DNA from 2 places in the Acidovorax sp. FG27 genome. Region 2 is predicted to be linked to the other one. Evidence: predicted binding sites of a transcription regulator. Region 2 holds the regulator's gene; the other holds the start of a gene.

Region 1 (3,382 bases), on a different contig from region 2:
CTGCGCGGGCTGGGCGGTGCGCACCTCCAGCGCCTGCCAGTCCGGCAGATCCACCCCGTCGATGCGCCGCAGGTCGTGCCGCCAGGCGAGCGACAGCGCCAGCACCCCCTGGTGCCGCGCCTGCAGCCACGACTGCAAGGCGCCCAGCAGCCGGCTGGCGGACCAGAGCAGGCTGTCGGCCGACTCGGCCAGCGCGGGCAATTCGGCCTCCAGCGCGAAGCAGTCGGGCGCCTGCAGCCAGGGCGGCAGATGCTGCACGTCGCCCCAGGCCCGGTCCAGCGCCAGCAGGGGGCCGGCGCCCAGCCGGCGGGCCAGGCCCGCGCGCGGCAGGGCCCGCACGGCGCCCCAGGTGCGGCAGCCCATGTGCTCCAGGTCGGCCGCGTGGGGGCGCAGCTCGCTCAGGGTGCGCAGGGGCAGATCGTGCGGCAGCCGGCGCGGCAGAGGCCGGCCCGCCTGCAGCAGCCGCAGCTGCGCCAGGGCCTGCAAGGCGGTGGGGGCCTGCGCGATGCAGGCGGCTTGATCGGCGGGGTCGGCGCTGGGGTCGCCGGGTGGCGGCGTGGCGCGCTCCGCACGCCCCTGGCCGGCCAGCGGCACCGGGCAGTGCTGGCGCAGCAAGCGCACCAGGGCCGGCAGGCCGCCCCAGAGCCGGGCGGTGCCGCCCACCTCGACGAGCAGGCCCTCTTCCAGCAGCGCCACGCGCGGGCTGAAGCGCAAGGCCCACCAGCCGTGCGCCTGCGCCGGCACGCCGCTGGGCGCGCTGTCAGGCGCGGGCAGAGGAAGTGCGATCCAGTGCATGGAATGCCCACTCGCCCTGCGCAGCCGCCGCCCCCACCGGCGGTTCGGTGGGCAAGCCGAGGGCGCGCAGCGCCTGCAGGCGCTCCTGCCGTTGCTGCCATTGCTGCCGGGCGGCCTCCTGGGCGCTCTGCCGGCGCCGGGCCTGGGCCTGCAGCACGGCCAGCAACCGGGCGTCGCAGACCGGCAACAGCACGGGTGCCAGCACGGGCGGCCCCCGCCGCTTGAGTACATGCACCTGGACCACCTCGACCTCGGCGGGGCCCGCGCCTGCCGCCCGCGCCCAGAGCCGCAGCGGCGCGGGCGAAGCCTGCTGGCGCAGGTGTTCGGGCCGGAACACCCAGAGCAGGCGCCCCTGCTGCGCCGCCGCCAGCTGCAGCCGCCGCAGTACCTCGGGCGCGGTCTGCGGCAGCCAGGCCAGCACCGCCAGCACGTCACGGCAGCGCAGGGCCTGCTCGGCCGCCCAGGCGGCCTGTGCCCCCTGGTGCGGCCCGGCGACGATGTGGCACACCCGGTCCGCCGGCAGGCCGCCGGCCGCCAGCACCGGCCCGAACGGTGCATGGGGCGGCGCCACCAGCACCACCCGGCCGGGCGCCCCGTTCCCCACGGCGCCGGCCAGGGCGGGCAGCACCAGCCGCCATTCGTGAAAGGCATGGGGCGGCAGCAGCACCTCGGACATGGCGCCCATCGGCCAGCCGCCGCCGGGCAGCTGCGCATCCAGCGGCGCATGGCCGGAAGGCTGCGTGCGCTGCGGGGCCTGGGCCACGCCGTCGCCACGCCAGACGCCTGGCACGTTGCACCCCGCATCACGCCCAGGGTCGGGCGCATGGCCGCGCCTGTCGCCCGCGCATTGCACGGCCGCCCCGAGCGGGGAGGCGGTGGCGGTGAGCGGGGGTGAACTGGGCATGGGGCGACCTCGATACTGTTCAAATATACAGTATCAAAACCTTGCCTGCCACCGGGTTGCCAACGACTTTGCGTAGGCCGAAGGCGCAGGTGAAGGCCCCGCCGCTGCCGTGGCTCAGGGCCAGCGCGGGGGATGCGTTCCCGGCGGCATGGACGGCCGCGCCCAGCCCGCCGGGGTGCGCCCCAGTTGCGCGCTATGCCGGAGGGCGTACAGCCGGCCGAAGCCGGAGTCGGCCACCTCCAGCCAGGGCGTGCGGTCGGGCGCCTGCGCGGCCAGCCCCTGCGGCAGCCGGCCCAGGCTGCGCAGCCATTGCCCCGTCTGCGCCAGCGACACCTGCACATGCCACTGGCCGCCCTCGCGCTGCTGGCGGCGCAAGGCCGCGGCCGCTCCGAAGGCGATGAGATAGCCGGTGGCTTCGTCGAGGATCTGCATCGGCAGCGCCTGGGGCGCGCCGCCAGCGGCCGCCTCGCCTTCCGCCTGGTTGAAGCCCATGGCGGTCTGCACCAGGGAATCGAAACCGCGCCGCCCGGCCCAGGGCCCCTGGGTGCCGTAGGCGGACAGCGACACCTGGACGATGCCCGGCCGCAACGCCGCCACGTCGTGCGGCCCCCAGCCCAGGGCCTGCAGCCCGCCGGGGCGGTAGCCTTGCACCCACACGTGCGCGTCCGCCAGCAGCGAGCGCAGAGCGGCCCGGCCCTCGGCAGAGCGCAGGTCGATGTGCGTGGACAGCTTGCCCCGGCTGGTGTCGGCGATGGCGGCGATGTTGGGCAGGTGCGGCGCGTTCACCAGCATGACGTCGGCCCCGTAGGCCGCCAGCGCCTTGCCGCCGACCGGGCCAGCCAGGATGCGGGTGAGGTCCAGCACCCGCACGCCTGCCAGGGGCCGGTCCTGCGCGGACAGCGCGGGCAGGCGCAGCGGCGGCGCATCGCCGGGCAGGCGCTCGATGGTGAAAAGAGGCTGCGCGGCGTTGGCGCGGCCCTGGGGCGTGGCGTCCCATTCGGCAAAGCTGCGCAAGGCGGTGGCGACCAGGCCGGCCTGCGCCGCGGCGTCTTCGAAGTCCTTGGCGCGCCAGCGGCCCAATGCGGCCTGCACATCGGCTCGCTGGGCCTGCCCGGGCTGCAGGCCCAGCAGGCGCAGGGCGCCGTCCCGGTGGTGCGCGAAGTTGGCATGGATGCGAACGAAACCGTCCGCGCAGCGGTACAGGCCCGAGAGCGCATCCCACAGTTCGGGCGCCAGCCCGTCCAGGCTGAACCAGCCGGTGCATTCGGTGGCGGCATGGGCGCTGTCCACCATGACCTGCTGGCGGCCTGTGCCGCGCTGGTGGGCCAGCTCGCAGGCCGCGAGCGCCGCGGCGGCGATGCTGGCCTGCGCGGCCACGCCGACCGCGAACGACGAAGGCAGGTCGGCCGCCGAGCCGGTCAGCCGGGCGAAAGCCAGGGCCTCTGGCGGCAGGCCGGCCTGCCGCCAGAGGCCGCGCAGGGCTTCATCGGCCGAAACCGCGCCGGGTGGTTGCACGCCGGACGCCACGACCCCGCCCAGGCTGTCAGCGCACCAGCGTGACGCCGGTCTTGGCCTGCAGCGCCTCGAAGCTCACCTCGGGCGCCAGCTCGACGACCTTCAGGCCTTCGGGCGTCACGTCCAGTACGGCCAGGTCGGTGATGATGCGGTCCACCACGCCCACGC
Region 2 (3,382 bases):
GCCCGGTCGGTTTATGGCGGCGGCGCCCTGGCCGCAACTGGCGCACTTCCCGCGCTACCTCAAGGCCATCACCCAGCGCCTGGACAAATACCGCGCCGACCCGGCGCGGGACGCCGCACGGCTCGCGGAACTGCGGCCGCAGGAACAGCGCTATTGGCGCCTGGTGGCCGAGCGCAAGGGCCAAGTCGATGCCCGCATGCAGGAAATGCGCTGGCTGCTGGAGGAACTGCGGGTGAGCTTCTTCGCGCAGGAACTGCGCACGCCCCAGCCGGTGAGCATCAAGCGGCTGGACAAGTTGTGGGCGCAGATCAACGCTTGACCGGCGACCGGCGACCGGCGACCGGCGACCGGCGACCGGCAAGCGCCTAGCGTTGTGTCCTGCAAATGCAGAAGGAAATCAAAAAGCCAAAAAGTGGCCCGGCCACGAGGCTGTGGAGTAAGCCGCACTGACTGCGGGGGCCATCACAAGCGGCTGGCTCCGCAGGCGGCGCCACCCGCATCCGGCGGCGAGCGGGTGACGGCCGGCGCGATGTGCTGGTGACTCCAGCAGGGAGCCTGCCGGGAGCGCGCCTCAGGCCGTCAGCGCGGCTTCGGACGCGGCGAGCCGGTCCAGCTCGGCGCAGACGTCCGCCATGCGGCCCGAGAGCACCAGCCGGGTCGGATCGGCCACCTGGATGCGGCGCAGCACCCGCAGCACCGGGCGCCGCCGGCTGGGGGTGGCCAGCCCCGTGTCGCCGTGGAACGACGCCGCGTTGGCCGCCTGGCCCGCCGCCGACGGCAACGCCAGGCTGGCGCGCACGGACTGCACCCGCAGCGCATGGAATGCCGGCAGAGCTACCGCTGCGGCTGCGGGCACGCGGGTCATGGGCACCACGCATGCAGGGGTGGCGGTGGTGTGTGGAGCGTCAGCGCCTGCCATCGACGCCGCATTGGCCGAGGCCGGTGGGGCCACTCCGCCTGCCGCTGGCGCACCGGGCGCCACTGCTGCCTGGGCGTCAGCGCCGCTGCCTGCGGGCGGGTGCCGGCGAACCATCGGCGCCGATGGGCTGGCGGCGATGCGGCCCGGGCGGGCGAACCATTGGGTGAGTGCCTTGACGGGATGCGACAAGGACGAAAAGGCGAGCAGGGCAATTCCCATGTGAAAACTCCATCGTGGCCAGTGCCTAGAACAGTGCCGGAGCATTCCGCGATGGCGAACCACATGGAGATCGGGGCTCGGCCTGGGCGGGGGGCTGGTCCCGACGGGGGAGCAGCCGCCCGAAGGCGCCTCGATGGCCATCGGTTCACCCCGGGGGGTGCGCCGGCCCCGTGCGAGGGCACGGAGGATTGAACACAGGCAGGATTGCCATTGAGCGGCTTGCCGCAGGGTTGGCGTGTAGGGCTTTGGGAAAGCGAACTGTGCGCCGCTCCCCCACCCCACCGCCAGACGCCCGCCACCTGGGCAGCCGCGTCAGCGCTACATGAGCATGGTGTTGCGGATCAGGCCGACTGCCAGGCCCTCGATCTCGAAGGGCTCGCCCGGCTGCACGGTGATCACCGGGTAGTCCGGGTTTTCGGGCAGCAGTTCGATGGCGTTGCCGCTGCGGCGCAGGCGCTTGACCGTGACGTCGTCCCCCAGGCGGGCGACGATGATCTGGCCGTTGCGGGCCTCGCGCGTGGCCTGCACGGCGAGCAGGTCGCCGTCCATGATGCCCGCGTCGCGCATGGACATGCCGCGCACTTTCAGCAGGTAGTCGGGCTTGTGCTGGAACAGGCTGCCTTCCACGCTGTAGGTTTGGTCGACGTGTTCCTGCGCGAGAATCGGAGAGCCTGCCGCGACGCGGCCGATGAGCGGCAGCACCAGCTGGGACAGGCCGGGAATGGGCAGGCTGAATTGGGTACCGCGGGCGGCGTTGATGGAGCGCACGGTCTCGCTGCGCAGGCGGATGCCGCGCGACGTGCCGCTGACCAGCTCGATGACCCCCTTGCGCGCCAGGGCCTGCAGGTGTTCTTCCGCCGCGTTGGCGGACTTGAAACCGAGTTGCGCGGCGATTTCCGCACGGGTGGGGGGTGCGCCGGTGCGGGCGATGGCCGTCTGGATCAAGTCCAGAATCTGCTGCTGGCGGGCGGTGAGCTTGGGGCTGTCGAGCATGGCGAGGTTCCAGTGCGTTGCGATGACCACAGGGATCGACTGCGGGGCTGGTGTTTAATCCAGTACCTGTATTTTTAACCAGTTTCTTCGAGGATGCAAGTGGCGGCTCAAAAAATCGTGGTGTTGGGAACGGGGGGCACCATCGCGGGCACCGCGGGGGATGCGTCCGACAACATCGGCTATACAGCGGCCCAGGTCGGCGTGGAGCAGTTGCTCGAGGCCGTGCCCGGTCTGGCGAAGGCGGCGGGCGACGCCATGGTCGCCGAGCAGATCGCGCAGGTGGACAGCAAGGACATGGAGCACGCCATCTGGCAGCGGCTGGCCGCACGCTGCGCCGCGCATCTGGCTGACCCGCAGGTGCGCGGCATCGTGATCACCCACGGCACCGATACGCTGGAAGAGACGGCCTGGTTCCTGCGGCTGGTGCTCGATGCCCACAAGCCCGTCGTGCTGACCTGCGCGATGCGGCCCGCCACCGCGCTGGCGCCGGACGGGCCGCAGAACCTGCTGGATGCGGTGGCCGTCGCCACCGCCGCCGGTGCGCGTGGCGTGGTGGCCGTGGCCGCCGGCACGGTGCACGGCGCCCATCAGGTGCGCAAGGTGCATCCGTACCGGGTGGACGCGTTCGATTCCGGAGACGGCGGCCCGCTGGGCTGGGTGGAAGAAGGGGCGGTGCGGCTCGCACGGGACTGGCCGGCGCCCGAGGCCCTCCATCCGCAGGGCGGAGCTGCCGGCGATGCGGCCCATTGGCCACGCGTCGAGATCGTGTTGAGCCACGCCGCTGCCTCGGGCCGCATGGTGGACCTGCTGCTGGCCGATGGTGTCGATGGCCTGGTCGTGGCGGCGACGGGCAACGGCACGGTGCACCAGGCGCTGGAGGCCGCGCTGCTGCGGGCCCAGGCGGCGGGCGTGGCGGTGCGGGTGACCTCCCGCTGCCCGCTGGGCCGGGTGCTGCCACGGCCTGGCGACGCGCTGCAGGCCGAGGCAGAGGGCCTGGGCGCGATGAAGACGCGGGTGTCGCTGCTGCTCGAACTGCTGGCGGCCCGCCGCGCCTGACGGCGCCCCGCAGGGCGGGGCCCCGCAAATGAAAACGCCCCGCAGAGCGGGGCGTCGGGCCAGAGGACTCGAAAGTCAGCTGGACAAGGCCTGCAGCGCTCGCTGGGTGATCTCTTCCACCGAGCCGGTTCCGCTGATGGCGCGGTACTTGGGCGCGTTGGCGGGGTCCTGCAGGGCCCAGCTCGAGTAGTAGTC

The links. The regulator LexA, encoded in region 2, represses DNA repair genes until DNA is damaged. The targets are predictions, from matches to a motif close to ACTGTATNNNNATACAGT.
Region 1: a site for LexA is predicted at 1,714-1,731, ahead of imuA (translesion DNA synthesis-associated protein ImuA). Genes of this name have one in related genera too.

The regions. Positions count from the first base shown of each region.
Region 1 covers NZ_BAABVY010000010.1:174,764-178,145, reverse strand. The annotation lists gene ABWV53_RS14695 (DNA polymerase Y family protein) at 1-795, opposite strand, end outside; gene imuA (translesion DNA synthesis-associated protein ImuA) at 761-1,699, opposite strand; gene ABWV53_RS14685 (CoA transferase) at 1,814-3,214, opposite strand; gene ABWV53_RS14680 (3-oxoacid CoA-transferase subunit B) at 3,243-3,382, opposite strand, start outside.
Region 2 covers NZ_BAABVY010000009.1:268,598-271,979, reverse strand. The annotation lists gene hrpA (ATP-dependent RNA helicase HrpA) at 1-319, shown strand, start outside; gene ABWV53_RS08195 (hypothetical protein) at 572-1,138, opposite strand; gene lexA (transcriptional repressor LexA) at 1,457-2,131, opposite strand; gene ABWV53_RS08185 (asparaginase) at 2,225-3,187, shown strand; gene adk (adenylate kinase) at 3,263-3,382, opposite strand, start outside.